DNA from 3 places in the Pseudomonas triticicola genome. Region 3 is predicted to be linked to each of the others. Evidence: predicted binding sites of a transcription regulator. Region 3 holds the regulator's gene; each other region holds the start of a gene.

Region 1 (10,322 bases), 2.0 Mb from region 3:
GGCGAACCCAGCGGCAAATGCTCGTGCACACCGGACATGGTCCAGCGCTATCGCAACAAGCTGTCAGGGCCGCTGCTGGATCGGATTGATCTGCACCTGACCGTCGCGCGGGAGGCAACCGCCTTGAATCCGGCAGCCAAGCCCGGCGAAAACAGCGCCAGCGCTGCGGCGTTGGTGGCCGAAGCGCGGGAGCGTCAGCAGAAACGTCAGGGCTGTGCCAATGCGTTTCTCGATCTGCCGGGGCTCAAGCGTCACTGCAAGTTATCCACAGCTGACGAGATATGGCTGGAGGCGGCCTGCGAGCGACTGATCCTGTCGCTGCGCTCGGCGCATCGCCTGCTCAAGGTCGCGCGCACGCTGGCGGATCTTGAACAGGCCGATGCGATTACCCGCGAGCATCTGGCCGAGGCACTGCAATACCGGCCGGCGACACCTTAATGCTCAGTCAGATCAACCAGCGGTGCCTGACGCACTTCAGCATCGCGTCCGGCCTGAATATCAGTCACGCGCTTCAAGGCCTTATCCACTGCAGCTTTATCGGCCAGCAGGCTGTAGCTGATCTGGAACTGTTTATGTTCTTTTGGGGCAATGGTCGGCACCAGATTCAACGGCCGCTGATAGCGACGGTTGTAGGAAAAACTGGTTCCCGGCTCCAGCCCGGTGACGTAGCCCTGCCCTTGGGTATCGGTGTTTTTCCACAGCGAAAACACTGGCAGCTGCTGAGTATTGAAGCCAACGGATACGCCGAGGCTACCGGCCTTGTTGTGCAGCACGGTGAGGGTGTCACCCTTGGCGTCCGCATACGGCACGACGTTGTAGACAGTTTCGTCGTAGTCCTTGGTTGGCCCGCGATAGGTCTGCCAGTCGGGCAGATCTCCCTTGGCCTTGTCGTTGAACGGCGAAACCTGCTTCACCGGCGCAGCGAATTTTGCTCCTTGCTCAAGAAACGGCGTGCTGAAGTTGCTGTGATACAGCGCCTGATATTCCTTCGCATAGTCGCCGTTGTTGGTCAGGGTGTCGTTGAGGGCGAAGCTGGCGCTGCCCGGTTCGGTGACAAGTTCGGTCGCTACCGAGAAATCGACTTTCTTGAATGCCTGCTCTTTCAGCTCGCCACGCAGCGTGATGGCATACGGCGGCTTTTCATCGATGTGCAGGGTGACAGTGCTGGCCGGGATGTTGGCGGCGCGACCGTGCAAGGTCAGCAATTCGCCGTTGTCCATGCCGGGATGGCCAACCCACTCGTAACCGCAACGGGTGACCAGTTCGTTGAAACCTTCGAGCCAACCCAGGCCACCGCGACCGTTGAGTTCGATGAACGCCGGGTTGACCACGTCCTTGACCGGCGAATCCCAGCCCATGCGCACGTCGCCCACCGAAGCTTGCAATACGTTCATGCCACGGGTCGGCACGACCGACAGCTTCATCGTGCCGTTATCGATATCGACAATGCTGACGCCCTCCTGACGACCGCCATGCAGAGTACGCAGGGTCACGGAGAACGGTTTGGCGGTTTTTACACCAAGTTGCTCACTGGTGATCGTCCAGTTTTTCGCCGGAGTGTTGGCGTCGAGCAGGACATAGTCCCAAGCCATGGCGTGAGAAGCGGCAGAGAATGCGCCGAGGGCGACGAGGAGTTTGAGCGGGGTCATGGCAGCAGCCTTTATTGGAGTTGTGCCATTTTTATAGCGCTGCGGAAACGTTTCAGCAAGTGCAAAAACCGGTTTGTGCCGGAGCATTCGCGAGCAAGCTCGCTCCAACATGGATTTCGGGCAGTCACAACATTTGTGAATCACACCAAAAACCGTGGGAGCGAGCCTGCTCGCGATAGCTGTTTCAGAGACGCATCAACGGAAGCGATCAACCTCGGAACGCAGATCCGCCGCCAGCTTCTCCAGCTCTTTCGCGGTGACAGCCAGGTTCGACACAACCTCGCGCTGTTCGCTGTTGGCCAAGGCGATGCTCTGCAAGTTGCTGCTCAGCAACGTTGCAGTGCTGCTTTGTTCCTGAGTGGCGGTGGTGATCGCGGCGAACTGCTGGCCTGCCGAACGGCTCTGCTCATCGATCCGCGCCAGCGCCGAGGCGACATTGGCGTTGCGCGACAGGCCTTCCTGCATCAGCACATTGCCCTGTTCCATGGTGCTGATCGCGTTGCCGGTTTCCTGTTGGATGCTGTGGATCATGCTGGAGATTTCATCGGTCGCCTGGCGGGTACGCGAGGCGAGGCTGCGCACTTCGTCCGCGACCACGGCAAAACCGCGCCCCTGCTCACCAGCACGGGCAGCTTCGATTGCTGCGTTAAGTGCCAGAAGGTTGGTCTGCTCGGCGATGGAGGTGATCACACCCACGATGCCGCCGATTTCCTGCGAGCGCTGCCCCAGCGTGTTGATCACGCTGGCGGTGCTGTTCAGCGCGCCAGCGATCTGCTCCAGCGACGACGACGCCTCTTCCATCGAGCTGCGGCCGATCTGGGTCTGCTGAGCGTTTTCCTGCGCCAGGCGCTGGGTCGCGCCCATGTTGTCGGCAATGTTCAGCGAGGTGGCGCTGAACTCTTCCACGGCGCCGGCCATGCTGGTGATTTCGCCCGACTGCTGCTCCATGCCTTCATACGCACCGCCGGACAAACCGGACAGCGCCTGCGCACGGCTGTTGACCTCTTCCGAAGCGCGGCGGATGTGCTCGACCATGGTCGACAGCGCCTGGCTCATCTGGTTGAACGCGCGGGACAGCTGACCGATTTCATCGTGGCTCGATACGTTCAGCCGCACACTCAGATCACCAGCACCCAAAGCCTCGGCCTGACGCACCAGATCGCCCAGCGGCGCGAGTTTGCTGCGCAGCAGCCAGACCACGGAACCGACCGCGAGCAACATCGCCAGCAGGCTGCCGATCGCCAGTTGCGTACCGACGCTCCAGGTCACCGCGCGGATCTCGGCTTTCGGCATGCTCGCCACCACCGACCACGGGCCACCTTCGAACGGCACGGCGATGCTGTAGAAGTCCTCACCCTTGTCGCTCCAGAACTCACCCTTGCCCGGGGTTTTCACCAGGTTGTTGATGGTCGGGGCGGCTTGATCCAGGTTTTCGACGCCGGCAATCGGCACCAGCCATTTGTTCTGCTCGTCGAGCAGCGCCAGCGAGCCGGTCTTGCCAATGCGGAAGCGCTTGAGATTGGCGAACTGCGCGTTCTGCGCGTCGGTGTAGTCGAAGCCGACGTACAGCACGGCGATGATCTTGCCGCCCGCATCGCGCACCGGGGTGTACTGCGACATGTAGTAGCGCTCGAAGAGCAACGAGCGGCCGACATAACTCTGCCCCGCCATCAACTTCGCGTACGCCGGGTTGGCATGATCGAGCACGGTGCCGATGGCACGGGTGCCGTCCTGCTTGCTGACGTTGGTGCTGACGCGGATGAAGTCTTCGCCGCTGCGCACGAATACCGTGGCCACACCAGCGGTCATCTGCTTGAACTCGTCAACTTCCTTGAAGTTGTTGTTCAGCACCTCGTTGCCCAGATGCAGGCCCGGAGTCTGCACGCCGGCCACGGTCACTGGCTGATCGGGGTGCACACTCAAACCACTGCCGAAGCGCTTTTCGAACAGCCCGCTCAGGCGCAGGGTGCTTTCGCGCAGCGTACCGTGGAAGGTACTCAGCTGATCGGCCAGCAGCCGGGCCTCACTGGCCAGATGCTCTTCACGGGTGGCGAGGTTGGCGGAATCCAGCGAACGCAAGGCGAACACCGTACTGCCGCTGATGACTATCGCCAGTATCACAGCAAGGGCAAGGCCCAGCTGCGAGGCGATCCGAGCACGAGGTTGAGACATGAACAGCTCCTGGCCGAGCCACCGAATCCTCCTTGATCGCGGTAATTGCCCGGAAAATATTCTAATAATGGGGGTAGCGCGGAACCGGCACGACGGTTCCACATGCTCGTAGTCGGCGGTAAAACCGAATACTTGAGCGGATTGCGTGGGTATGGCGCAGTAGTGGCATTGTGCCGGCTCGAACGTTTCAGCTCAAGCGCTCTACCGCCGGCAATTGCATGGCACGGACTTCGCCTTGGAGAAAATCGCTGAGGCGGCGCAAACGTTCACCTCCCGGACGCGGTTTCGGCCACACCAGGTAATAATTCAGGCCACTGGCGACGGCGGTCGGCCACGGCAGGCTCAAGCGTCCTTGCGCAATATCTTCGGCAACCATCAACAGATCACCCATCGAAACGCCGTAGCCACGCGCCGCGGCGATCATGCCCAGCTCCAGCGTATCGAACACTTGCCCGCGCTTGAGCGAAACCTGCTCGGACAGACCCATGCGCTCCAGCCAACTGCGCCAATCGCGGCGATCCGGGGTTGGGTGCAGCAGTTCAGCAGCCGCCAGACGCGCTACGTCCCAAGGTTTGTCATTGAGCAGGTTCGGCGCTCCGACCGGAATCAATTCCTCGGGAAACAGCAGGCTCGCTTCCCAGTCCGGCGGGAAATGCCCGTCACTGAGCAACACCGCGCAATCGAACGGTTCATTGTTGAAGTCCACCGAATCGATATCCATCCATGCGCTGGTCAGTTGCACCTCATTGCCCGGCTGCAAATGGCGGAAGCGACTCAACCGCGCCAGCAGCCAACGCATGGTCAGGGTCGATGGCGCTTTCATGCGCAGGATGTCGTCCTCGGCGCGCAAGGTATTGCAGGCGCGCTCAAGGGCGGCGAAGCCTTCGCGGATACCGGGTAACAGCAGCCGCGCCGATTCGGTCAGTTGCAGGTTGCGCCCGCTGCGATGAAACAGCCGGCAGGCGAAGTGTTCTTCAAGAGTGCGCATGTGCCGACTGACCGCGCTCTGGGTGATCGACAGTTCTTCCGCCGCGCGGGTAAACGAGCTGTGTCGCGCTGCAGCTTCGAATGCGCGCAGGGCATACAACGGCGGAAGGCGTCGGGACATACACAAAGCTCCAATAGCGGGGATACAGCCAATTCGGCAGGACGATTCAAGATGAGTATTAATCATGCCACCCATCCTTTTTATCCCTTTGTGCAAAGCCTGCCAAGCGCCGAGAATCGACGCTCTTCTGCTTCCTCTGATATTTGGGTGGTGATGACCATGCAGCATCCTGTGCGTACCGAACTCTGGGCCATTCTGCGGCTGGCGGGGCCGCTGATTGCTTCGCAGTTGGCGCACATGCTGATGGTGCTGACCGACACCCTGATGATGGCGCGCCTCAGCCCCGAAGCGCTGGCCGGTGGCGGCCTCGGTGCCGCGAGCTACTCGTTCGTGTCGATTTTCTGCATCGGCGTGATTGCAGCGGTCGGCACATTGGTGGCAATCCGTCAGGGTGCCGGCGACATCATCGGTGCCGCACGCCTGACCCAGGCCGGACTGTGGCTGGCCTGGCTGATGGCCCTCGGCGCCGGGCTGTTGTTGTGGAACCTCAAACCCGTGTTGCTGCTGTTCGGCCAAACCGAAACCAACGTCAACGCCGCCGGGCAATTTCTCATCGCCCTGCCCTTCGCCCTGCCCGGTTACCTGAGCTTCATGGCCCTGCGCGGTTTTACCAGTGCGATTGGCCGGGCGACGCCAGTGATGGTCATCAGCCTCGCCGGTACGGTGGCCAACTTCCTGCTCAACTACGCGCTGATCACCGGCATGTTCGGCCTGCCGAAACTGGGCCTGACCGGTATCGGCCTGGTCACGGCGATTGTCGCCAACTGCATGGCACTGGCGCTGGCCTGGCATATCCGCCGGCATCCGGCGTATGACGCTTATCCGTTGCGCGCCGGCCTGGGGCGGCCGAACCGGCAATACCTGAAAGAGTTGTGGCGCCTGGGTCTGCCGATTGGCGGCACCTATGCGGTAGAGGTCGGGTTGTTCGCTTTCGCTGCGCTGTGCATGGGCACCATGGGCAGCACGCAAATGGGTGCGCATCAGATCGCCCTGCAGATCGTTTCGGTGGCGTTCATGGTCCCGGCCGGGATGTCCTATGCCATCACCATGCGCGTCGGCCAGCACTATGGCGCCGGGCAACTGGTCGATGCGCGCATGTCCGGGCGTGTCGGCATCGCCTTCGGCGCCGTGGTGATGCTCGGCTTTGCCTTGGTGTTCTGGCTGTGGCCCAACCAGTTGGTCGGCCTGTTCCTTGACCACAACGATCCGGCGTTTGCCGAAGTGATCCGTCTGGCGGTGAGCCTGTTGGCAGTAGCGGCGTGGTTCGAGCTGTTCGACGGCACGCAGACGATTGCCATGGGCTGTATTCGCGGGCTCAAGGATGCCAAGACTACGTTTCTCGTGGGGCTGGCTTGCTATTGGCTGATTGGCGCGCCAGCGGCGTGGTGGATGGCTTTCCATCTCAATTGGGGGCCGACGGGTGTCTGGTGGGGTCTGGCGCTGGGCCTGGCGTGCGCGGCGGTGAGCCTGACGCTGGCATTCGAGTGGAAGATGCAGCGGATGATTCGGCGCGAGCCAGTTGCAGAGAGGTTCGAGGCCATCGGCGCGGATTAAGATCAAAAGATCGCAGCCTTCGGCGGCTCCTACAAGGGAACACATTCCAAGGTAGGAGCTGCCGAAGGCTGCGATCTTTTAAATGGCTTCCACCGAAGCCTGCTGACTGGCTCCAAAGGTCAGATATTCCACCAACTCATCCAACGGCAGCGGTCGGCTGATCAGGTAACCCTGCACCTGATCGCAGCCGAACCCGCGCAGCAACTCCAGTTGCTCCGGCGTCTCGACCCCTTCGGCAACTACTTCCAGGTGCAGGTTGTGCGCAAGGTTGATCATCGCGTGCACCAGTTTGCGGTTCTCTTCGCGCTGTTCCATGCCGCCGACAAAACTCTTGTCGATCTTCAGCAAGGTGATGGGCAGGCTGTTGAGGTGCACGAATGATGAAAACCCGGTGCCGAAATCGTCCAGCGAGAAGCGCACGCCGAGGCGGCCGAGGGCGTCCATGGTCTGTTTGACCAGATCGCTGCGCCGCATCACTGCGGTTTCGGTCAGTTCGAATTCCAGCCACTGCGCCTCGACGCCGCGTTCGGCAATCAGGCGGCTGAGCGTCGGCAGCAACTGGCTGTCCTGAAACTGGCGGAACGACAGGTTGATCGCCATGTGCAGCGCCGGCAGCCCCTGCTCGCGCAAGGCCTGCATATCGCGCAAGGCGCGGGAAATCACCCAGTAGCCCAATGGCACGATCAGACCACTTTGTTCGGCCAGCGGTACAAATTCGCTTGGTGGCAACAGACCGCGCTCACCATGACGCCAGCGCACCAGCGCTTCGAGCCCGACAATCTGGCCATCGTCGAGATTCAGGCGTGGCTGGTAATGCAGCTCCAGCTCATCGCGGCGCAGGGCTCGGCGCAGTTCGCTTTCGAGATCGGCCATGCTGCGCGCGTTGCGATTGATGCGTTCGTTGAAGATATGAAAGGTGCAGCCCTGCGTGCTCTTGGCCTGCTGCATGGCGATATGGGCGTGCCACATCAAAGGATCGGCACCGCCATTGGCGCGAGCGTGGGCGATGCCAAGGCTGGAGCCGATCAGCAGGCTCTCGCCGTCGACCCAATAAGGTTCGGCCAACGCCTCGGTGATGCGTTCGGCCATCCACTCGGCGCGTTGCGGTGCACGGCGGGTGTCGATCAGCAGGGCGAACTCATCGCTGCCCAGCCGTGCCAGTTGATCGCCGGCCTCCAGCTGACTTTTCAGCCGCGCGACCACTTGCAGGATCAAGCGATCGCCGGCCTGATGACCAAGGGCATCGTTGGCATGGCGGAAGTTGTCGAGATCGAGATGGCCGAGGGCGAGGGCGAGACCGCGACCGTCACCTTCGGCAAGGCGCGCGGTGAGCAGGGTCTGGAAGCCCTGACGGTTGGCGATACCGGTCAGCGGGTCTTGTTCGGCGAGGCGCTGAAGAGTGTTTTCCAGCACGCCGCGCTCGCGCACATGGCGCAGGCAACGCTGGAGCATGCCGGCGTCGAGGGCGTCGAACACCAGCCAGTCGCTGACACCGACCGGCGCGGTGGCCGGCTCGTGCTCCAGCAGCAGAACGGTCGGCAGGCTGCAGCGCCCGGGCGGCGGTTGCAACGCTGGCAGGGTCAGCAGTACCGCGTGGCGGTTGTCCTCGAACAGGCGGCTGACCGAATCCCAGTTCGGCGCGCTGATCAGCACCGCCGCGCTCCCCATCGGAGCCAGACACTCACGCAACAACGCTGTCCACGCCGGCTCTTCGGCCAGTAGCAGCAAACGCAAGGGTTCGACAGGCGTAGACAAGCTGACTCCCTAGACTCTGCAATGATGTAGGCGGGGCATTATGCCGGTGTGCTGAACAATGACCAATGCGTTGTCTGATGACAACGGCATCGAAACGTTATTTTGTGTCACGAATGAGAACATTAGCCGCAAAATCCCCGCGTATCCTGCGTGAAAGTAACAAAAGCGGCAAATCTGAATCGCGTGCTGCGTCACAAGTCGGACAGAGCAGCAGAAATCGCTGAGCCTGTTAAAATGCCGGCCCATTTCGTCAACGACTCCCGAATTTTCGTATGTCCCGACTCAATCCCCGGCAGCAAGAAGCCGTGAACTACGTCGGCGGCCCTCTATTGGTGCTCGCCGGTGCTGGCTCCGGCAAGACCAGCGTGATCACGCGCAAGATCGCGCACCTGATCCAGAACTGCGGCATCCGCGCCCAGTACATCGTCGCCATGACTTTTACCAACAAGGCTGCGCGCGAGATGAAGGAGCGGGTCGGCACCCTGCTGCGTGCCGGCGAAGGGCGTGGCCTGACCGTCTGCACCTTCCACAACCTGGGCCTGAACATCATCCGCAAGGAGCATGCGCGGCTGGGCTACAAACCCGGTTTCTCGATCTTCGACGAGACCGACGTCAAAGCCCTGATGACCGACATCATGCAGAAGGAATACGCAGGCGACGACGGCGTCGACGAGATCAAGAACATGATCGGCGCCTGGAAAAACGACCTGATCCTGCCCGCCCAGGCCTTGGAAAACGCGCGCAATCCCAAGGAGCAGACCGCTGCCATCGTCTACACCCACTATCAGCGCACGCTCAAGGCGTTCAACGCGGTGGACTTCGATGACCTGATCCTGCTGCCGGTAAAGCTCTTCGAAGAACACGCCGACATTCTCGAAAAGTGGCAGAACAAGGTGCGCTACCTGCTGGTCGACGAATACCAGGACACCAACGCCAGCCAGTACCTGCTGGTGAAAATGCTCATCGGCAAGCGCAACCAGTTCACCGTGGTGGGCGACGACGACCAGTCGATCTACGCCTGGCGTGGCGCGCGCCCGGAAAACCTGATGCTGCTTAAGGACGACTACCCGTCCCTGAAAGTGGTAATGCTCGAGCAGAACTACCGCTCCACCAGCCGCATCCTGCGCTGCGCCAACGTACTGATCTCGAACAACCCGCACGAATTCGAAAAACAGTTGTGGAGCGAGATGGGCCACGGCGACGAGATCCGCGTGATCCGCTGCCGCAACGAGGACGCCGAAGCCGAGCGCGTGGCCATGGAAATCCTCAGCCTGCACTTGCGCACCGACCGCCCGTACAGCGATTTCGCCATTCTTTATCGCGGTAACTACCAGGCCAAGTTGATCGAATTGAAGCTGCAACACCATCAGGTGCCGTATCGCCTGAGCGGCGGCAACAGCTTCTTCGGTCGCCAGGAAGTGAAGGACCTGATGGCCTACTTCCGCCTGATCGTCAACCCGGATGACGACAACGCCTTCCTGCGCGTGATCAACGTGCCGCGTCGCGAGATCGGCTCGACCACCCTGGAAAAGCTCGGCAACTACGCCACCGAGCGCAAGATCTCGATGTACGCCGCCACCGACGAAATTGGCCTCGGCGAACATCTCGACAGCCGCTTTACTGATCGCCTGGCGCGCTTCAAGCGCTTCATGGACAAGGTCCGCGAGCAGTGCGCCGGCGAAGATCCGATCTCGGCGCTGCGCAGCATGGTCATGGACATCGACTACGAGAACTGGCTGCGTACCAACAGCTCCAGCGACAAGGCTGCCGACTACCGCATGGGCAACGTCTGGTTCCTGATCGAGGCGTTGAAAAACACCCTCGAGAAAGACGAAGACGGCGAAATGACCGTCGAAGACGCCATCGGCAAACTGGTGCTGCGTGACATGCTTGAGCGCCAGCAGGAAGAAGAGGACGGTGCCGAAGGTGTGCAGATGATGACGCTGCATGCGTCCAAAGGGCTGGAATTTCCCTACGTGTTCATCATGGGCATGGAAGAGGAAATCCTCCCGCACCGTTCCAGCATCGAAGCCGACACCATCGAAGAAGAACGCCGCCTGGCCTACGTGGGCATCACCCGCGCC
Region 2 (10,322 bases), 1.2 Mb from region 3:
GGACATTTCTGATGCCAGTCTTTATCAGCTACCGCCACATGGATCGCGCCCATGCGATCGCCATCAACACCCGCCTGACTCAGGCGAAGATCAGGACTTACCTCGACGTGCTGGACCCGGAATCGCAGACCACCGACGACATCACTGGGGTCATTACCCGCAACATCACCGAGTGCACGCATCTGCTGGCGGTGGTATCGGAGAAGACTGCACTGTCGTGGTGGGTGCCGTTCGAGATTGGCGAGGCGACGATCAGCAATCGGCGAATCTGTACGTTCAAGACCGGGCCGGCACAACTGCCGATCTATCTGGACAAGTGGCCAAAGCTGAGCACGGCCAGCGATCTGGATCTCTTTATCGATGCGTATCGGGATGAGGTGTCGAACCAGCGCTCGATAACACTGGATTCGTTCAGCGACTCGGTCAAGGGTGCTTACAAGCGCGATGCGGAGATGTTTCATGAACAGTTGAAGAACCGGATTCGTCGCGGGTTCTAGAGTTTCGTTACTTTCGAAAAGCCCCTCACCCTAGCCCTCTCCCAGAGGGAGAGGGGACTGACCGAGGTGAATGTTCCGAGTACGCCGACCTGAAATACCGAGTCGAACTCGAATTCGAAAAGCACACAAATCGGCTCCCTTTCCCCCTCGCCCCCCTTGGGGGAGAGGGCTGGGGTGAGGGGGTTGCTCTTGGCAACGCACTAAATACAAAGCCGAAAATCAGCCGAAAAAAAACCGACATCACTGTCGGTTTCTTTTTTTAATCATTGCTTCGGCGCTGGCGCCGCCCCACCCGGCTCAGCCGGCTTCGGCGCAGCGTCATCAAACAGATTCAAGCGTTCGCGCAACTCATGAGCCGGCACCGGCTGCTTGTCCGCCGGCAAGGAATTCGGATCAACCGGGGCTGCCGGAGCAGCACCGTTCTGACCCTGATCCGCCGGTTTGGCCGCCTCGGGACCTTGCGCACCTTCAATCGCCGCCTGGGCTTTTTTGGTCAGCACGACAATGTCGATCCGGCGGTTGACCGGGTTGAACGGATTTTCCCGATCGAACAACGCCGACGAGGCATAACCGACCACCCGCGCCACCTGCGCGTCCGGATAGCTGCCGGCGACCAATGCGCGACGCGCGGCGTTGGCGCGGTTGGCCGAGAGTTCCCAGTTGCCGTAGTCGCCAGTACCGATGTACGGCTTGGCGTCGGTGTGGCCGCTGATGCTGATCTTGTTCGGCACCGCTTTGATGGTGTCGGCCATGGCCAGCAGGATGTCTTCGAAGTACGGTTTCAGGCGTGCGGACCCGGAGTCGAACATCGGCCGGTTCTCGGCGTCCATGATCTGGATGCGCAAGCCGTTCGGGGTGATTTCGAAGAGGATCTGATCCTTGAACTTCTGCAGTTGCGGGTTCTCGTCGACCTTGTTCTGCAGTTCTTGCAACAGCAGCTCGAGACGCTCCTTCTCGACCTGCTCGGCCATGCCTTCAACCTGATCGGTGTCGACCGTGACCTTGTCCGGTTGCGGCTGCGACTTCACTTCCGGGTTGAGGGTGTTTTCCGGCGCCAGGGTCGGTGTACCGCCGAGGTCGATGATGTACGGCGTGCCGCTTTCGGAGAAGCCGACCGGGTCCTTGAAATAACCGGCGATGGCGATCTTCTGTTCCGGCGTAGCAGTGGACAGCAGCCACAGCACCAGGAAGAACGCCATCATCGCCGTGGCAAAGTCGGCGAAGGCGATTTTCCACGCCCCGCCGTGGTGCCCGGCAGCAATGCGCTTGACGCGCTTGACGATGATCGGCTGATTATTTTCCATGACTTAGCGACCGCGAACCGCTTGTTCCAGCTCGGCGAAGCTTGGACGGTGCGCCGGGTACAGAACCTTGCGTCCGAACTCGACCGCCAGCGACGGCGGCATGCCGGACGCCGAAGCCACCAGCGAGGCCTTGATGGCTTCGTAGACGTTGAGCTCTTCCTTGGCATCGTGGGCCAGGGAATGCGCCAGCGGACCGAAGAAACCGTACGCCGCGAGAATACCGAAGAAGGTACCGACCAGTGCCGCACCCACGTGCAGACCGATCGACGCCTGGTCACCTTCACCCAGCGAGGCCATGGTCACCACGATACCGAGTACCGCCGCAACGATACCGAAACCGGGCATGCCGTCGGCGATGCCGTTGACTGCGTGCGATGGGTGCTCGAGGTCTTCCTTGAGGCTGTACAGCTCCATGTCGAACAGGCCTTCCAGTTCGTGCGGAGCCATGTTGCCGGAGGACATGATGCGCAGGTAATCGCAGACGAACGCGGTCATGCGTTCATCCTTGAGCACCGCCGGGTACTTGGCAAAAATCGGGCTCGCGGCGGCATCTTCGATGTCGCCTTCGATCGCCATCATGCCTTCGCGGCGGCTCTTGTTGAGGATCTCGTAGATCAGCCCGAGCACTTCCAGATAGAAGGTGTGGGTGAAGCGCGAACCGAACATGCTCAGGGATTTCTTGAGCACGTGCATCGTCATGTAACCGGGGTTGGCCTGGAGGAATGCGCCGAGGGCCGCACCGCCGATGATCATCACCTCGAAGGGCTGGATCAGGGCGGCAATCTTGCCGTGGGAGAGCACGTATCCGCCGAGCACGCTCGCGAATACGACGATGATGCCGATAATTTTAGCCATAGGTAGAAGGTACTTGTTTAAGTCGGGTTCAAGGTCATATTCGGAAGTTAAAAAATCTCTTCTTCTACTTATCGGCAAAACTGCGCCAGACTATAGCCAGTTCAGGCGAAAAGCCAATTTAGCCCATGCCGGGCGCGTCTACAGTCAGTGAAGATCTCGTCCAGACATGGCTAATGAAACGAACATTCCATCGGTAAAACCGACCACGCTCCAGGCTTGGGTCAAGCTGCTCGACAGCGTCCGCCTGCCCGTACCACAAGAGGCTCACGACAAAGTCTGCCGGGCGATCCGCGACAATCGCAGCTCGCTGCGCGACATCGCCGATCTGATGCAGGACAGCCCGGCGCTGGCCTTGAGCATCATCCGTGAGGCGAATCGTCACACCCACGGGACCATGGCCGCGCCAGCGGAAAATCTTGAGGTGGCAATCAATCGCCTGGGCCTTGCGCGCACCGAAGAACTGCTCGCGCGCCTGCCGGCCGAACCGCACCGACAGATCCCCAAGGCCTTGCGTCAGTTGCAGTTGATCAGCCAACACGCGACACAGCAGGCCAACGGTTTTTTTGCCAGTCGCCTGGCGCGGCTGTGGCAGGACATCCACTGGGGCAGCCTGCTGTTTTTGTCGCCGCTGTGGCCGTTGGCGCTGACCTATCCGCAGTTGCTCGAAGAGTGGGAACTGCGGGTGATCCACAAGGGCGAGTCGGCGCGGGTGGTCGAAAAGCAATTGTTCGGCGTGCGACTGTTGAAGATTGCCGAGGCTCTGGTCCAGGCCTGGCATCTGCCGATCTGGGTCGAGCAAGGCTACAAGTTGCTGCTCAGCGAACAACGCGAACTGGTCAAAGTGCTGCGCATCGCCCGCGACAGCGAACACCCACTGCGCCAGCAGAATCGCCTCGACGATGACCCGACATTGCGCCGCTGGCTCAACCAGCCGGCGAATACCGTGCTGCTGGCCAATGGGCTGGCGCTGTCGGCGCAACAGGCCTGGGACAGTCCGCACAGCAAGCGCTGGCAGTACCTGACCAGCCTGTATCTGCAGATTTCCATGGACGAAGTGCAGCAACAGCTGCACCAGCAAGCGGCGAACAGCGCGCGTCAGCATGCGATGCCTGATTTGTGGCACCCGGCGGTTTCGCTGATCTGGCCTTGGGGCGCTCGTCGTTTGCCGGCCGGCATGCTTCCGGCAGCAGCGCCGAATGCGGATGATCTGGGCCAGTGGCGTCGGCAATGCGCCGAACTCCTCGCCGAGCCCAGCCGCTTCACCAATGCCATGAGCCTGACCGTCGCCGCCCGCGAGGCACTGGTCGCCAGCGGCATGCGCCGGGTGATGATTATGATGGCCGACCGCACACACACGACCCTGCGCGTGCACCAGACCGCCGGTTTGCCGAAGGATGCGGCGGCGCTGAGTTTTGCCGTCGGCCAAAGCAAAGTCCTGCAACGCCTGCTCGCTCAGCAGGCGCAGGTGCGAATCACGCCGGAGAACAACGGGCAATTCTCGGCCTTATTGCCAGCGAGCCTGCGCACGCTGTTTCGCGGTGAGCATCTGTTCCTGCGTTCGCTGGTCAACAACGGCCGGGTGATCATGATCGTCGTTGCCGATCAGGGCGGCGGGCCGTTCGCCGACATCACCGTACAAGCCTTCGGCAAAACCGCGCAGTGCATCGAAAAAGCCCTGCACAGCTTTAGCAGCCGTGGCCAATGAGCCTGCGCTACAATCCTCCCCTTTGTGCTCTGGAGACCTCACATGTCTGACTTCTCTGGCTTGGCGCTTGTCATCGAGCCGAGCGACCTGCTGCCGCGTCTGGAGTCCCCGGAACTGATCCTGGTGGACCTGACGAGTCCTGCCCGGTATGCCGAAGGTCACTTGCCCGGCGCACGTTTTGTCGACCCGAAACGCACCCAGCTCGGCCAGCCACCGGCGCCGGGGCTGATGCCGGCGAAAGCCGATCTGGAAGCATTGTTTGGTGAACTCGGTCATCGCAAAGACGCGGTCTATGTGGTGTATGACGATGAGGGTGGTGGCTGGGCCGGACGTTTCATCTGGCTGCTCGATGTCATTGGCCACGACAAGTACCACTATATAGACGGTGGTCTGCCGGCCTGGCTGGCGGACGGTATGCCGATGTCGATCCAGGTACCATCCGTTGTCGGCGGCCCGGTCTCGCTGACCCTGCACGACGAACCGACCGCCACCCGCGAATACCTGCAAAGCCGTCTCGGCGCCGCCGATCTGGCGATCTGGGACGCGCGCGGGCCGCTGGAATATTCCGGCGAGAAAGTCCTCGCCGCCAAGGGTGGCCACATCCCCGGTGCGGTCAATTTCGAATGGACTGCCGGCATGGACCAGACGCGTCAGTTGCGTATCCGCAGCGACATGCCGCAGATCCTCGAAAAGCTCGGGATCACCAAGGACAAGGAAATCATTACCCACTGCCAGACCCATCACCGGTCGGGCTTCACTTATCTGGTGGCCAAAGCCCTCGGTTATCCCCGGGTCAAGGGCTACGCCGGTTCCTGGGGCGAATGGGGCAACCACCCTGACACGCCAGTCGAGATTTAAGGTTTTTAAGGACAACTAATGAAAGAGCGTCTGTTTATCCTCAGCCAGTACCTGCTGCCGCATCACCTGCTGTCGCGCCTGGCCGGCTGCATCGCCGAATGCCGTGTGCGCTGGTTCAAGAATGCCTTCACCCAATGGTTCGCCAAGCGTTATCAAGTGGACATGTCGCAAGCACTGGTCGAAGACCTGACCGCTTACGAGCACTTCAACGCATTCTTCACGCGTGCGTTGAAAGACGGCGCGCGTCCACTGGACGAAACTCCGGGCGCGATCCTCAGCCCGGCCGACGGTGCGGTGAGTCAGCTCGGCCCGATCGAGCACGGTCGCGTGTTCCAGGCCAAGGGCCACAGTTTCAGCGTGCTCGAATTGCTCGGCGGTGATGCGGCCAACGCAGCGCCGTTCATGGGCGGCGATTTCGCCACGATCTACCTGTCGCCGAAGGACTACCACCGCGTGCACATGCCGCTGGCCGGCACCCTGCGCGAAATGGTCTACATCCCGGGCCGCATTTTCTCGGTGAACCAGACCACTGCCGAAAACGTCCCGGAGCTGTTCGCCCGCAACGAGCGCGTGGCGTGCATATTCGATACAGAACGCGGGCCGATGGCCGTGGTGCTGGTCGGTGCGATGATTGTCGCTTCGATCGAAACCGTGTGGGCCGGTCTGGTCACGCCACCGAAGCGCGAGCTGAAAACCTTCCGCTACGACGAAGCCGCACGCGCACCGATTCATCTGGAAAAAGGCGCGGAACTGGGGCGCTTCAAGCTCGGTTCAACGGCGATCGTGCTGTTTGGCCCGGATCAGGTGAAGTGGGCCGAAGAGCTGGTGGCCGGCTCGCCAGTGCAGATGGGCCAAGGCCTGGCACTGCCAAAAGCGTGACCCAATTTGCGGAAGCAGCCGAGGCTGCTTCCGCAAACCGCGGCATTTGCTGCTATGGTTTTGCTCATGAGCCAGACCAACTTTTCTCCCAAGCTGCGCGCTCCGACTCCCACGCAAACGCGCCTGTCGTTCTGCGACGCCAGCCCGCGCGACCTCAAGCGCTGGATCGCCAGCCTGCCCAAGGCCAACATCGGCGAAACCGCCCGCCTGCTGTATCAAGGCCTCGGCGAACTGAACCTGTTGCTCACTCCCAGTGACAATCGCCTGCAACTCTTGGAACTGCTGCGGCCCGAGGTGTATTTCGTCTGCCAGCATCTGGAACGGCACTTTCTGCATCAGGCGATCATGCTCGACGAGCGCTCGCGCAAGGTCAGCAACCTGTGTCAGGCGCTACAAGGTCAGCTGGCCATCGGCTATAAACAGATCGTTCTGCGCATCCTGCCCAAATACAGCAAGGACCGCGCGACGTTGGTCAGCACCGCCTTGCAACGCGCCGCGCATGCCCTGAAGGCGCAACTGGTGCGCGCCACGCAGTTGTACAGTTCACCGCCGGAACATGCGTGGTTCGAATTGCACCAGCTGTATCGCAGCGCGGCGCAATTGCAGCTGCAACAACGGCGGCTGCGCGATGATCTGGCCTTTTTGACTAGCGAACTGAGCGTCGAACAGACCTACATCGCCGCACTGCTATTGGGCAGTGCCCGTTGCAACCAATTGCGTCAAAGCCAGATTGCCCGGCTGGCCGAGGTGATCGAGCCGTGGAGCGCCCTGCTCAAACTGCATCCCGACAGCGCCGACGACGGCTTGTTTGCGGTCAGTCCGGAACTCGATGTCGGCCCGCGCTACCGCAAGATGTTTCGCAGCGAACAACAGAACGGGCTGCTGGGCTTCGATCCGCAACCGCTGGTCAAACAGCTCGAAACGCACCTGCTGCACCAGTCCACCTCGACCCCGTTACCCGTTTCCGTCGGCCTCAGCGTCGACACCCTGCAACATCTGCACGCTACTTGGGGTCAAGCGGCCGAACGCAGCTTTCAACGCATCGCCGGCCAGGGCTCGCTGACCGTGTGCGTTGGCATGAGCGCCCTGCACTTCTACCTCGGCGGCGAGCGCACTTTCAGCGAGTTGCTCAAACATCCCGGCGCCCGCGCGGCAAACTTCAGCAGCGTCGTGGCCAACGGCGAAAAGGACAGCTGGAGTCAGGCGTTCGACGCTGCCCCGCAAAGTAACGATGAGCTGTTGCCGTACGAGGAAATCCAGTACGACCAGTTGAGCGAAGAAGAAGGCCCGGGCAACGCGCCGAATTATCCGACTTACGCCTTGCCGGTGATCAACCATAGCCCCGGCGGCTATTGCCTGGCCTGGCCGAGCGAAGTACCGGCCGAATTGCAGGCCGGGGAAATGCTCGGCATTCAGGACAGCGAGAGCAAAGGCTGGAGCATTGCGGTGATTCGCTGGATCCGCCAGGTGCGCGGCAGCGGCACGCAGATGGGCATTGAACTGGTCGCGCCACACGCGCAGCCGTGCGGTCTGCAACTGGTGCGAGCGAAAGACGATCACAGCCAGTATTTGCGCGGCTTGCTGTTGCCTGAGATCAGCGCGATCGATGTGCCGGCCACCGTGCTTGCGCCGCGCCTGCCGTTTCAGGAAGGCAACAAGGTGTTGATCAACACCCAGGGCGAGGAACACCGCGCCGGACTGGATCGGCGGGTGGCGAGTACCCACAGCTTCAACCAGTTCGCCTATCGCTCGCTGGATCCTGCGCAGAATGGCGGAGGTGAGGAGGATTTTGATTCGTTGTGGAATTCGCTTTAGACCGAGGTGCGGCCTTCGCGAGCAGGCTCGCTCCCACACTGGAATGAGGTTTCCCGTGGGAGCGAGCCTGCTCGCGAAGAGGCCAGATCAGCTTATCGAGATCTCAGAGCTGCCCGTCGCGATCGCGGAAACCCAGCAGATATAACACGCCATCGAGCCCCAGCGTTGAGATCGCCTGCTTCGCCGACTGCTTGACCAGTGGTTTGGCGCGGAACGCCACGCCCAGCCCGGCAATCGCCAGCATCGGCAAGTCGTTGGCGCCGTCGCCGACGGCAATGGTCTGCTCCAGACGCAGACCTTCCTTGTGCGCCAATTCCTTGAGCAAGTCAGCCTTGCGCTGCGCATCGACAATCGGCTCGATCGCCACGCCGGTGCACTTGCCGTCGACCACTTCCAACTCGTTGGCAAACACGTAGTCGATGCCCAGCCTGGCCTGCAGTTGCTTGGCGAAATAAGTGAAGCCGCCGGACAGGATGGCGGTTTTGTAGCCAAGGCGCTTGAGTTCGGCGAACAGGGTTTCGGCGCCTTCGGTCAAACGCAGCGAGGCACCGATCGAGTCGAGCACGCTGACGTCGAGGCCCTTGAGCAGCGCCAGACGCTCCTTGAAGCTGGCGCGAAAATCCAGTTCGCCGGCCATCGCGCGCTCGGTGATTTCCGAGACCCGATCACCGACGCCGGCCGCCTTGGCCAGCTCATCGATGACTTCCGCTTCGATCAGCGTTGAGTCCATGTCGAACACGGCCAGACGTCGGTTGCGACGGAACAGCGAGTCTTCCTGAAAGGCGATATCGACGTTCAATTCCTGGGCAACGCTGAGGAATTCGGCGCGCAGGGCCTGCGGATCGGCCGCTTCGCCGCGCACGGAAAACTCGATGCAGCCCTTGCCCTTGTCGGCCGGTGTGTCCAGCGGCATGCGCCCCGACAGACGGTCGATATGGTCGATGTTCAGGCCATATTTGGCGGTGATCGCGCTGACCGCCTGCAACTGGCCGGCGGTGACCTTGCGCGTCAGCAGGGTAACGATATGGCGCTTCTTGCCCTGATTGCCCACCCATTGCTGGTAATCCTCTTCGGACACCGGGGTGAAGCGCACTTGCTGATCCAGTTCGTAGCCCTTGAACAGGATGTCCTTGAGCACTGACTTGCCTTGTTCGGAATCGGGAATTTCAACCAGGATGCCGAACGACAGGGTGTCGTGGATCACCGCCTGACCGATGTCGAGAATGTTCACACCACCTTGTGCCAGAACACCGGTGATGGCCGCCGTCAGACCCGGACGGTCGACTCCCGTGATGTTAATCAGGACGATTTCGCGCAACGCGCACCCCCGCAACTGGAAAAAAACCGCATTCTACCCACTTTCAGTGACCATCGGGCACCGCGAGCGCTTTGCCGGTCTGGGGCCTGTCGCTATACTGCGCGTCAACTTCACGGACAAAGAGCCGAGCTCAAGTGAACCGGCCCACGCCAGTCAAAACCGATAACTTCTTCCTGCTGATCTTCCGTGCACTGCGCCATCGCCGTGTACCGATTGCATTGCGCATTGCCAGCCACAACGTGATCCTGGTCGCTCTGGCCCTGGTGATCTATGCCGGGGTGATGGGGCTGCAATTCAAGCAGGCCATGCACGAGCAGGCCGATGCGCTGGGCGAAAGCCTGACCACGCAGACCGCCACCTCCGCCACCGAGCTGCTGGTGTCCAACGACATACTCAGCCTCAACGTGCTGCTCAACAACCTGACCAAGAACAAACTGGTCGCCCACGCGGCAATCTACAGTGTGGACAACCGCATCCTCGCCGAGTCCGGTCAGCGTCCCAAGCACAGCCTGCTGGGCGAAGCCGAGGGCATGTACGAGAGCAAGATCACTTTCCAGGACGTGACTGCCGGGCAACTGCGCATCAGCCTGGACATGGATCAGTTCCAGCAGCCGATGACGATCAGCCTGCAGAGCATGGGCATTTTGAGCGCGATTCTGCTGGCACTGTCGCTGGCTCTGAGCCTGCGCATGGGCCGTTATCTGTCGACGCCGTTGCTGCAATTGCGCGTGTGGCTGCGCCGCATCGACGCGCACACCCCGGGCATCGATCGTCAGGATGAAATCGGCGATCTGGCGCGCCAGCTGCACGCCAGCTACGCCCCGGAACCGGAGCCCGAGCCTGAACCCGAGCCGGAATTCGCCGAGGAAGACGACGAGCTGGAGTTCGAGGTGCGCAACCTGCGCGATCCGAGCTTCGACGAAAGCCGCCCGCTGGCCGCGAAGAAACCGGCACCGCGTCACTTGGTCAGCACCGTCGAAGACGATGATGACGATGACGCCTTCGCCGACCTGCGCGACGAATCGCTCAACGGCGCCGCCCAACCGCTCACGCGCAAACCGAGCCCTGACGTGCCACAGCACACCGCCGTA
Region 3 (10,322 bases):
TGATCGGCTGCATCCGCGTCTTCATTACGGCGGTCTGCAGGTCAGCGGTGACCACGTCGAGGTTCGACACGGCCTTGGACATGGCTTCGTCGCCGCTGTTGAGGCCCAGGCGCACCAGACGGTTACGCACCAGCACCAGCTCGCCGACCATGTTCATGATCTCGTCGAGCCGCGCGGTATCGACGCGCACGGTGGTTTCTGCTTCGCTGGCCGGTTTTTCTGCCGGTGCAGCGGCTGGCGCACGGGCCGCAGCCGGTGCAGCAGCGGCGGCCGGTTTCGGCGCCTCGGCTTTCGGTTCAGGCTTGGCGGCAGGTTTCGGCGCAGCAGCGGCAGCCGGAGCTTTCGCCGCTGGCGTGGCGACGCTCGACGCAGAGCCGGCAGTCGCAGCGCTGGCGTCAAACTTGCCTTTGCCGTGCAATTCGTCGAGCAGCGATTCGAATTCGTGATCGCTGATCAGGTCGCTGCCCGCCGCAGCGGCTGCCGGTGCAGCAGGTGCGGCCGGGGCCGAAGCGATGGCCGATTCCAGCGCGTCAACGGCGAAGTTGCCCTTGCCGTGCAACTGATCGAGCAAGGCTTCGAATTCGTCGTCGGTGATGTCCGAGCTGTCGCCTGCAGCAGGCGCAGCCGGAGCCGCTGGTGCTGGCGCCGGAGCGACCGCATCGACAGCAAACTGGCCCTTGCCGTGCAGCTGATCGAGCAGCGACTCAAATTCGGCGTCGGTGATTTCATCGCTGGCCGCCGTGTCGGCAACCGGCGCGGGCGCCACAGCAGCAGCCGGAGCCTCAGCCTGGGCCTTGACGGCGTTCAGCGAGTCCAGCAATTGTTCGAATTCGTTATCGGTGATGTCTTCCGAGGAGTCGCTTTCAACGACCAGTTCTTCGATCATCTCGGCAACCGGCGAAGCCGGGGCTTCATCCGCCGATTGCGGCTCGGCCAGACGCGCCAGCGCGGCCAGCAGTTCCGGCGTCGCAGCGGTGATCGGTGCACGCTCACGGACTTCGCTGAACATGCTGTTCACCGCGTCCAGTGCCTCGAGCACCACGTCCATCAGTTCTGCATCAACGCGACGCTCACCCTTGCGCAGGATGTCGAAGACGTTTTCGGCGATGTGACAGCACTCCACCAGCTCATTGAGCTGAAGGAAGCCGGCGCCCCCTTTTACAGTGTGGAAACCGCGAAAAATTGCATTGAGCAGATCTGCATCATCCGGGCGGCTTTCCAGCTCGACCAGTTGTTCGGACAGTTGCTCAAGAATCTCGCCGGCCTCAACCAGGAAATCCTGAAGGATCTCTTCATCGGCGCCGAAGCTCATTAATGGGGTGCTCCTACAGGTCTAAAAACCCAAAAAACCCGAATTCCGAAACTCTAGAATCCAAGGCTGGATAACAAATCGTCCACATCGTCCTGACCGGACACAACGTCTTCTCGTTTATCGGCATGAATCTGCGGACCTTCACCCTGCGAGAGATGTTTTTGTGGATCTTTTTCAGCAAGCATTGCGGCGCGGTCATGTTCGATGCCCGCAAAGCGGTCGACCTGACTGGCCATGAGCACGAGTTTGAGCAGATTGCTTTCGACTTCGGTGACCAATTGGGTCACACGCTTGATCACTTGACCTGTGAGGTCCTGGTAATCCTGAGCCAGCAGGATGTCATTGAGGTTGCTCGACACCGCACGGTTGTCCGTGCTGCTGCGTGACAGAAAACCGTCGACCCGGCGCGCCAGTTCACGGAACTCTTCAGCCCCGACCTCGCGACGCATGAAGCGGCCCCAATCGGCGCTCAACGTCTGCGCTTCATCAGCGAGACTGTTGACCACCGGCGTGGCGCTTTCCACCAGATCCATGGTGCGGTTGGCCGCGGCTTCCGTCAGCTTGACCACATAGCCCAGGCGTTCGGTGGCGTCGGTGATTTGCGACACTTCCTCGGCCTGCGGCATGTGCGGATCAATCTGGAAATTGACGATCGCACTGTGCAGTTCACGTGTGAGCTTGCCCACTTCCTGATACAGGCCGCGGTCACGGGTCTGATTGAGCTCATGGATCAGTTGCACCGCGTCGCCGAACCTGCCTTTTTCAAGGCTCTCGACCAGTTCGACCGCGTGTTTTTTCAGGGTCGATTCGAAATCGCCCTGTGATGATTCGTTATGCTCCATAGCTCCCCCGCGCATTCATCAGCCGATGCGTTCGAAAATCTTCTCGATTTTGTCTTTCAACGCTTGAGCCGTGAAAGGTTTGACCACGTAACCGTTCACACCGGCCTGGGCGGCCTCGATGATCTGCTCGCGCTTGGCTTCAGCAGTCACCATCAACACCGGGAGGTGCTTGAGTTTTTCATCGGCGCGCACGTGACGCAGCAGGTCGATACCGGTCATGCCCGGCATGTTCCAGTCCGTTACCAGAAAGTCGATGCTGCCGCTGTTGAGCACCGGAATGGCAGTGGTGCCATCGTCGGCCTCGACGGTGTTGGTGAACCCAAGATCGCGCAGCAGGTTCTTGATGATCCGCCGCATCGTTGAGAAGTCATCAACGATGAGGATTTTCATGTCTTTGTTCAATTCGACCTCCAAGCAGTCTTAAACGCGCCCAGCACCTGGACGCGCCACTTCAATCAATCGGCGCAGCACTTAAAGTTTGTCTGGAGCACAACGGATCGAGACCGGCGCCGTTCATCACCGCACCAGCCTCGTTTCGCAGTGTCCCCACACTGCCTTCAGCGCGCTCGCCACTCCCCCAAACGCCCCCGCAGACGGGCCGCGCACTGGCTGTGTAACTGGCTGACCCGCGATTCACTGACGCCAAGGACTTCACCGATTTCCTTGAGGTTCAGCTCTTCGTCGTAGTACAGCGCCAACACCAGTCGCTCACGCTCCGGCAAATTGGCAATCGCGTCCGCCAGCGCCGCCTGGAAGCGTTCATCTTCCAGATCGCGTGACGGCTCCATATGAGCACTCGCGCCATCCTCGTGCAGCCCTTCGTGTTCGCCGTCCTGCAACAGGTCGTCGAAACTGAACAGGCGACTGCCCAAGGTGTCATTCAGAATCCCGTAGTAATCGTCGAGACTCAATTGGAGTTCGGCCGCAACCTCGTGATCTTTAGCGTCACGGCCGGTTTTAGCTTCAATCGAGCGAATCGCGTCGCTGACCATCCTGGTATTACGGTGAACCGAGCGTGGCGCCCAATCCCCTTTGCGCACTTCATCGAGCATCGCGCCGCGGATTCGAATGCCCGCGTACGTTTCGAAACTGGCGCCTTTGCTGGCGTCGTATTTGGTCGAGACTTCGAGCAAACCGATCATCCCGGCCTGGATCAGGTCTTCGACCTGCACGCTGGCCGGCAGGCGCGCCAGCAAGTGATAGGCAATGCGTTTGACCAGTGGCGCGTAACGCTCGATCAATTCGTATTGCGCGTCACGCGCCGACTTTTTGTAAAGATTCATGCCACTGGCGGTCATATCACAGGCCCTGCGGTTTGCTGCACGAGACGCTCGACGAAAAATTCCAGATGCCCGCGCGGGTTGGCCGGCAGCGGCCAGGTGTCGACCTTCTGGGCGATGGCCTTGAAGGCCAGCGCGCACTTGGAACGGGGAAAGGCTTCGTAGACGGCGCGCTGCTTCTGCACGGCCTTGCGCACGCTTTCGTCGTACGGCACGGCGCCGACGTATTGTAGGGCGACGTCGAGGAAGCGATCCGTGACCTTGGTCAACTTGGCGAACAGGTTGCGCCCTTCCTGCGGGCTCTGCGCCATGTTGGCCAGTACGCGGAAGCGGTTCATGCCGTAGTCGCGGTTGAGCAACTTGATCAGCGCGTAAGCGTCGGTGATCGAAGTCGGCTCGTCGCAGACCACCAGCAACACTTCCTGGGCGGCGCGTACGAAACTGACTACCGAGTCACCAATACCCGCAGCGGTGTCGATCACCAGCACGTCGAGATTGTCGCCGATGTCGCTGAACGCCTGGATCAGGCCGGCGTGCTGCGCCGGGCTCAGGTGCACCATGCTCTGCGTGCCGGAGGCCGCCGGCACGATGCGAATCCCGCCCGGGCCCTGCAACAGCACGTCGCGCAGTTCGCAACGGCCTTCGATGACGTCGGCCAGTGTGCGCTTGGGTGTCAGCCCCAGCAGAACGTCGACGTTCGCCAGGCCCAGGTCGGCGTCCAGCAGCATGACCCGACGGCCAAGCTCTGCCAGCGCCAGCGACAAGTTCACTGACACGTTAGTCTTGCCGACGCCACCTTTGCCGCCGGTCACCGCGATCACCTGTACGGGATGCATGCTGCCCATGTTATTTCTTTACCTTGTCTTGCATAGACGGAGGCCACATTACTGGCTGCGCGTTCCTGATCGGAACAATGCGTGGCAGACCATCGATGTAGGTACAAAAACTGTTCATGATTACCTCAGCCAACCTGCTTGGTCGGGCTGTGATAGATATCAGCGAACATGTCAGCCATGGCTTCTTCGCTGGGTTCTTCCTGCATTTGCACGCTGACGGCGCGGCTGACCAACTGATGACGACGCGGCAGATGCAAATCATCCGGAATCCGTGGGCCATCGGTCAGATACGCGACCGGCAATTCATGACTGATCGCCAGGCTCAACACTTCGCCGAGACTGGCCGTTTCATCCAGTTTAGTCAGGATGCAGCCGGCCAGCCCGCAACGCTTGTAACTGTGATAAGCGGCGGTTAGAACCTGTTTCTGGCTGGTGGTTGCCAGGACCAGATAGTTTTTTGAGCGAATGCCACGCCCGGCCAGGCTCTCAAGCTGCATGCGCAACGCCGGATCACTGGCTTGCAGGCCGGCAGTATCGATCAAAACCACGCGTTTGCGTAGCAGTGGATCCAATGCCTGCACCAGCGACTGACCCGGATCGACGTGCGTTACCGGCACGTTGAGGATGCGCCCGAGGGTTTTCAGTTGTTCCTGCGCGCCGATGCGGAAGCTGTCCATGCTCACCAGTGCAACGTTCTGCGCGCCGTACTTGAGCACGTAACGCGCGGCGAGCTTGGCCAGCGTGGTGGTCTTGCCCATGCCGGCGGGGCCGACCATGGCAATCACACCGCCCTCTTCCAGCGGCTCGACTTCCGGTACGGCAATCATCCGCGCCAGGTGGGCCAGCAGCATGCGCCAGGCCTGACGGGGTTCTTCGATATCGGTGATCATCGCCAGCAGATCGCGCGACAGCGGGCCGGACAGGCCAATGCGCTGCAGACGGCGATACAGATTGGCCTGGGCCGGACGGCTGCCTTGCAGCTGATTCCAGGCCAGGGTGCCGAGCTGCACTTCCATCAGCTCGCGCAGGCTGTTCAATTCAAAACGCATCGACTCCAGCGCACGCGGATCGACACCCGCCGAGGCCTGCGCAGGTGCTGCGGCCGGGCGCGTCGGTGCGGCGTAGGTCGGCTCGCTCAGCGGCTCGGCAGCAGTCAGCGGCAGGCCTGCGGTCAACGGCAGCCCTGCGAACAACTGCTGATTGGTGTTGCCGTCGGCTTCGCCACGCAGGCTCAGCTCGGCCTGGGCGGTGACGATGCGCGACTGGGTCTTGCGCAGCTCGTCTTCGAGTTCCATGTTCGGAACCCGTGGCGCCAGCGCCGACAATTTGTAATCCAGAGCCGCCGTCAACTCGACGCCGCCGGCAATGCGGCGGTTGCCGATGATGGCGGCATCAGCGCCCAGCTCATCGCGAACCAGCTTCATGGCCTGACGCATATCGGCGGCGAAAAAACGCTTAACTTGCATAAACCACTACCTCAGCCGTTGGGCCCTACTGTCGCAACGATGGTCACTTGCTTGTTGTCCGGTACTTCCTGGTAGGCCAGTACATGCAGCCCTGGCACTGCGAGGCGGCCGAAGCGCGAGAGCATCGCGCGAATCGGGCCTGCTACCAGCAGGATCACCGGTTGGCCTTGCATTTCCTGACGCTGGGCCGCTTCGATCAACGAACGCTGCAGCTTCTCGGCCATGCTCGGCTCCAGCAGAACGCCCTCTTCCGAGCCTTGTCCTGCCTTCTGCAGACTATTGAGCAATATCTGTTCCAACCTTGGTTCCAATGTGATTACAGGCAGCTCGGACTCAGTGCCTACAATGCTTTGGACGATGGCGCGCGATACGCCGACCCGCACAGCGGCGACCAGCGCGGCGGTATCTTGACTCTTCGCGGCGTTGTTCGCGATCGCCTCGGCGATGCTGCGAATGTCGCGCACCGGCACGTGCTCGGCGAGCAGCGCTTGCAGAACCTTGAGCAACTGCGACAGCGAAACCACGCCCGGCACCAGCTCTTCAGCCAGTTTCGGCGAGCTCTTGGCCAGCAATTGCATGAGTTGCTGCACTTCCTCGTGGCCGATCAGCTCACTGGAGTGCTTGTACAGAATCTGGTTCAAGTGCGTGGCGACCACGGTGCTGGCGTCAACCACGGTATAGCCGAGCGATTGCGCCTGGGCACGCTGGCTGATTTCGATCCACACCGCCTCGAGGCCGAAAGCCGGATCTTTGGCGTTGATCCCGTTGAGCGAGCCGTACACCTGGCCCGGGTTGATCGCCAGTTCGCGATCCGGGTAGATCTCGGCCTCGGCGAGAATCACGCCCATCAGCGTCAGGCGGTAAGCGCTCGGCGCCAGATCGAGGTTGTCGCGGATGTGCACGGTCGGCATCAGGAAGCCCAGATCCTGCGAGAGCTTCTTGCGCACGCCCTTGATCCGCGCGAGCAATTGCCCACCCTGATTGCGGTCCACCAACGGGATCAGGCGATAGCCGACTTCGAGGCCGATCATGTCGATCGGCGTCACGTCGTCCCAGCCCAGCTCCTTGGTTTCCATGGCGCGGGCCGGCGACGGCAGCAGTTCCTGCTGACGCTTGACCTCTTCCAGCGCCACGACCTTGGCAACGTTCTGCTTTTTCCAGAACAGGTATGCGCCGCCTGCGGCCAGCGCGGCCATGCTCAGGAACGAGAAGTGCGGCATGCCGGGCACCAGGCCCATCACCGCCATCAAACCAGCGGCCACGGCCAGCGCTTTCGGCGAGGCGAACATCTGCCGGTTGATCTGCTTGCCCATGTCTTCCGAGCCGGAAGCACGGGTCACCATGATCGCCGCTGCTGTAGATAACAACAGTGATGGCAATTGCGCCACTAAACCGTCACCGATGGTCAGCAAGGCGTAAACCTTGCCCGCATCGCCGAAGCTCATGCCGTGCTGGAAGATACCGACCGCCATACCGCCGATGAGGTTGATGAACAGAATCAGCAGGCCGGCGATCGCGTCACCACGGACGAACTTGCTGGCACCGTCCATCGAACCGTAGAACTCCGCCTCCTGGGCGACTTCCTGACGGCGCGACTTGGCTTGATTCTGGTCGATCAGGCCGGCGTTGAGGTCGGCGTCGATCGCCATTTGTTTGCCGGGCATCGCATCGAGGGTGAAACGCGCGCTCACCTCGGAAATTCGCCCGGCACCTTTGGTTACCACGACGAAGTTGATGATCATGAGGATCGCGAAAACCACGATACCGACCACGTAGTTACCGCCGATCACCACCTCACCGAAGGCCTGAATCACCTTACCGGCGGCGGCGTGGCCGTCCTGACCGTGGAGCATCACCACCCGCGTCGAGGCCACGTTCAAAGCCAGGCGCAGCAACGTTGCGACCAGCAGAATGGTCGGGAACACGGCGAAATCCAGCGGCCGCAGCGCATACACGCAGACCAGCAGGACGACGATGGACAGGGCAATGTTGAAGGTAAAGAAGACGTCGAGCAGGAACGGCGGTACCGGCAACATCATCATCGCCAGCATGACCAGCAGCAACAACGGCACGCCCAAATTGCCTCGACTGAGATCGGCAACGTTGGTGCGTGCTGTATTGAATAACTGAGTGCGATCCACCGGTTTTCCCCGTTCCTTTAAAGCAAACTTTTGACGCCCCGAACGGGCGCAGGGCGGCTATTGCAAGAAGCTTTCCAACTTTTGCCGGGGAATGAAATAGAGCGGTTTTGCTTGTGATTGTCGGCTGATTGGGCTGGCCCCTTCGCGAGCAGGCTCGCTCCCACAGTTTGAAATGCATTCCCAATCGGACATTTGGAATACGGCCCCTGTGGGAGCGAGCCTGCTCGCGAAGAGGCCATCGAATGCGGCGCATTTTTTCGATTTAAACGAAGCTGTTTAAAAGACACCTGCAGACACGGTCTCAAGGCTACAAATCCTTGCGCCATTGCCTACAGCCAAGCCAGAATCCGCCGGCTTGTGCGCTTTGGGGTCGGGTTCTATTGTTGTCCGGTCGCTGACGAATCAGCGATCGGGTTTAGCGACTCGAACTCATGTCAAAGGTGCATCAGCGTTCCAGGCTTCGTTGCGGATCTGTATGTTCGCGATTTCGTCATGGTGGCTGTATGCGGGAGACCTTCGGGTCTGCCGGGTGCCTTTGACCGGTTCGCTAACCCGCGTACAGCCGCCACCCTTCCTGTTTAGCGACAGGTTGTAGCGGCTCCACTTCAAAGGAGCTTCACCATGATCAAACCAACACCCAACCCGCCCGAATCCGACCCCACCTCCCCCTACGAATCCCTCGATTCGAAAAAACTTCATCAAGCCGCCGATCGCGCCCTCGACCACTACCTCTGCCCACCCGGCTCCACCCCGCCACCCTTCAGCCCCCGCGCCATGTACGCCGTCACCGCCGACACCAAAAACGAAGACCTGCTGGCCAACGCCTGCGAAACCCTCGCCTCGGCCAAAACCATCGCCCAGGAATTCGCCGGACTGGTCAAGCCATCGCAACGCCGAACATTGATGGGCATCGCACAACTGATCATGCTCGGAGAATTGGCGGTGAATCGGGTGCTGGATAATCTGGAATTGCCGCACTAGCGCCTCCTGACCCATTATCCCAGTGGGAGCGAGCCTGCTCGCGAAAGCTGACTTACAGGCAATATCTTCCCCCCAAAAAACCGCCGTTCCGAAGCAACCGGGACGGCAGTTTTTTTATTCACCCAATGACCATTCGTCGGAGACATGTCTTCACCTGTCAGATCTGACAGGTGCGCAACTTTCAATTATGCGCTCTGATACCCCCTGCACGTTCCCTCGCGCAGGAGCCTACTTCATGATCACCTCAATCCCACCGGACAATACCGTCCTCGTCCTGAGCCCGCCGATGATCAACGGCCAGACCACGCCTGTGGTAGGCGCACATATTGGCGTGCCTTTGGTGGCCTATGATCTGGTCACCGACGGAGAAGGCGCCGTTGTCCTCGTCGATCCACCGTTGGCGGGCACCATGGATCCCGGCGATGTCATGGAGCTTTGGCTTGAGGGGGAGTCAGCTGCGCTGGACAGCGAAACAATTGTCGATCCGAACGTGCGCACCACGTTACGCATTCCCAAGGGCCGACTGCATCCGGACCTGGTCAACAAGCTGTACTACACCGTTAGGCGCGGCAGCAGCAATATCGGCACTTTCACACCACCGCTGGAAATCCTCTACAACCGCATCCGCCCCGGGCTGAAGGATCGCCTGACCGACCCGGGTGGCCACTCCGAACTCAAGTTGCTATTGCCGGACGTGATCAAGAACGGCGTCGGCCCGGACTTCGTCAGCGCCGAAGTGTGCGTGGCCTACCCGTATTGCAGGGCTTATGACGTCATCACCCTCAAGTGCAACGGCGAACTGCTGGAACCCAAGCCCAAGGTCAATCCGAATCAGGCGCCGCAACCGCCGAATCCCGGTGACGAACACCCCATCACCATTTGCTTCACCGTCACTCGCGTGTTTCTCGACAAGGCGAAACGGCTGGATAAAAAACTGCATTTTTCCTACACCGTCACCGACCAGATCGGCAACGGCCCGGATACTGTTGCGCCGTGGTCGCCGTTGCAGACGGTGGATGAGGATCTGGATGGCACTCGTCTGCCGATGCCGATCCTGCTGGAACGCCCGGAAGACTATCCCGGTGATGACGCGAGCATCATCGATCTGGAAAAACTCGCGGGTAATCCGCTGCTGCTGGTCGTCCTGACCACCGATAACCGTTTCGTCGTGGGCTACGACGTTATCGCGACCTATACCGCGACTAACACGGGGCAACCTGTCGACGTAGTGGTGACTGTCCCCGGCAAAGTCGAAGCGGATCCGTTCGGAGTCAAAAAAACCCTGTTTCTTGAGGTAGCCAACGACAAGATATTTGCGGCGAGCAACGTCACCGTCACCTACGAACTGCGCAAGCCTGATGGCGATCTTGTGGGAAGTTCCTACACGGCCAAAGCTGAGGTAAGCGACACGGCCCCGATTGATCTGCAACCAGAAATCACCTCGGTAAAAGACTCCCTAAACAA

The links. The regulator FliA, encoded in region 3, starts transcription of late flagellar genes. The targets are predictions, from matches to a motif close to CTAAAGTTTNNNNNNNNNNNGCCGNTAA.
Positions count from the first base shown of each region.
Region 1: KVG85_RS21285 (methyl-accepting chemotaxis protein) is a predicted target of FliA. The motif match lies at 3,931-3,958, and genes of this name have one in related genera.
Region 2: motA (flagellar motor stator protein MotA) is a predicted target of FliA. The motif match lies at 2,725-2,752, and genes of this name have one in related genera.

Region 1 is NZ_JAHSTX010000001.1:4,827,070-4,837,391, reverse strand. It holds gene KVG85_RS21295 (YifB family Mg chelatase-like AAA ATPase) at 1-438, shown strand, start outside; gene KVG85_RS21290 (aldose 1-epimerase family protein) at 435-1,649, opposite strand; gene KVG85_RS21285 (methyl-accepting chemotaxis protein) at 1,845-3,821, opposite strand; gene KVG85_RS21280 (LysR substrate-binding domain-containing protein) at 4,009-4,929, opposite strand; gene KVG85_RS21275 (NorM family multidrug efflux MATE transporter) at 5,089-6,483, shown strand; gene KVG85_RS21270 (putative bifunctional diguanylate cyclase/phosphodiesterase) at 6,562-8,238, opposite strand; gene rep (DNA helicase Rep) at 8,511-10,322, shown strand, end outside.
Region 2 is NZ_JAHSTX010000001.1:4,033,186-4,043,507, forward strand. It holds gene KVG85_RS17815 (caspase family protein) at 1-12, shown strand, start outside; gene KVG85_RS17820 (toll/interleukin-1 receptor domain-containing protein) at 12-497, shown strand; gene motB (flagellar motor protein MotB) at 761-1,801, opposite strand; gene motA (flagellar motor stator protein MotA) at 1,805-2,656, opposite strand; gene KVG85_RS17835 (HDOD domain-containing protein) at 2,823-4,361, shown strand; gene rhdA (thiosulfate sulfurtransferase) at 4,404-5,219, shown strand; gene asd (archaetidylserine decarboxylase) at 5,238-6,098, shown strand; gene KVG85_RS17850 (cyclic-di-GMP receptor FimW-related protein) at 6,165-7,913, shown strand; gene serB (phosphoserine phosphatase SerB) at 8,017-9,231, opposite strand; gene KVG85_RS17860 (AhpA/YtjB family protein) at 9,366-10,322, shown strand, end outside.
Region 3 is NZ_JAHSTX010000001.1:2,800,537-2,810,858, forward strand. It holds gene KVG85_RS12440 (chemotaxis protein CheA) at 1-1,312, opposite strand, end outside; gene KVG85_RS12445 (protein phosphatase CheZ) at 1,366-2,154, opposite strand; gene KVG85_RS12450 (chemotaxis response regulator CheY) at 2,173-2,544, opposite strand; gene fliA (RNA polymerase sigma factor FliA) at 2,712-3,452, opposite strand; gene fleN (flagellar synthesis regulator FleN) at 3,449-4,279, opposite strand; gene flhF (flagellar biosynthesis GTPase FlhF) at 4,396-5,736, opposite strand; gene flhA (flagellar biosynthesis protein FlhA) at 5,748-7,877, opposite strand; gene KVG85_RS12475 (DUF6124 family protein) at 8,499-8,858, shown strand; gene KVG85_RS12480 (hypothetical protein) at 9,094-10,322, shown strand, end outside.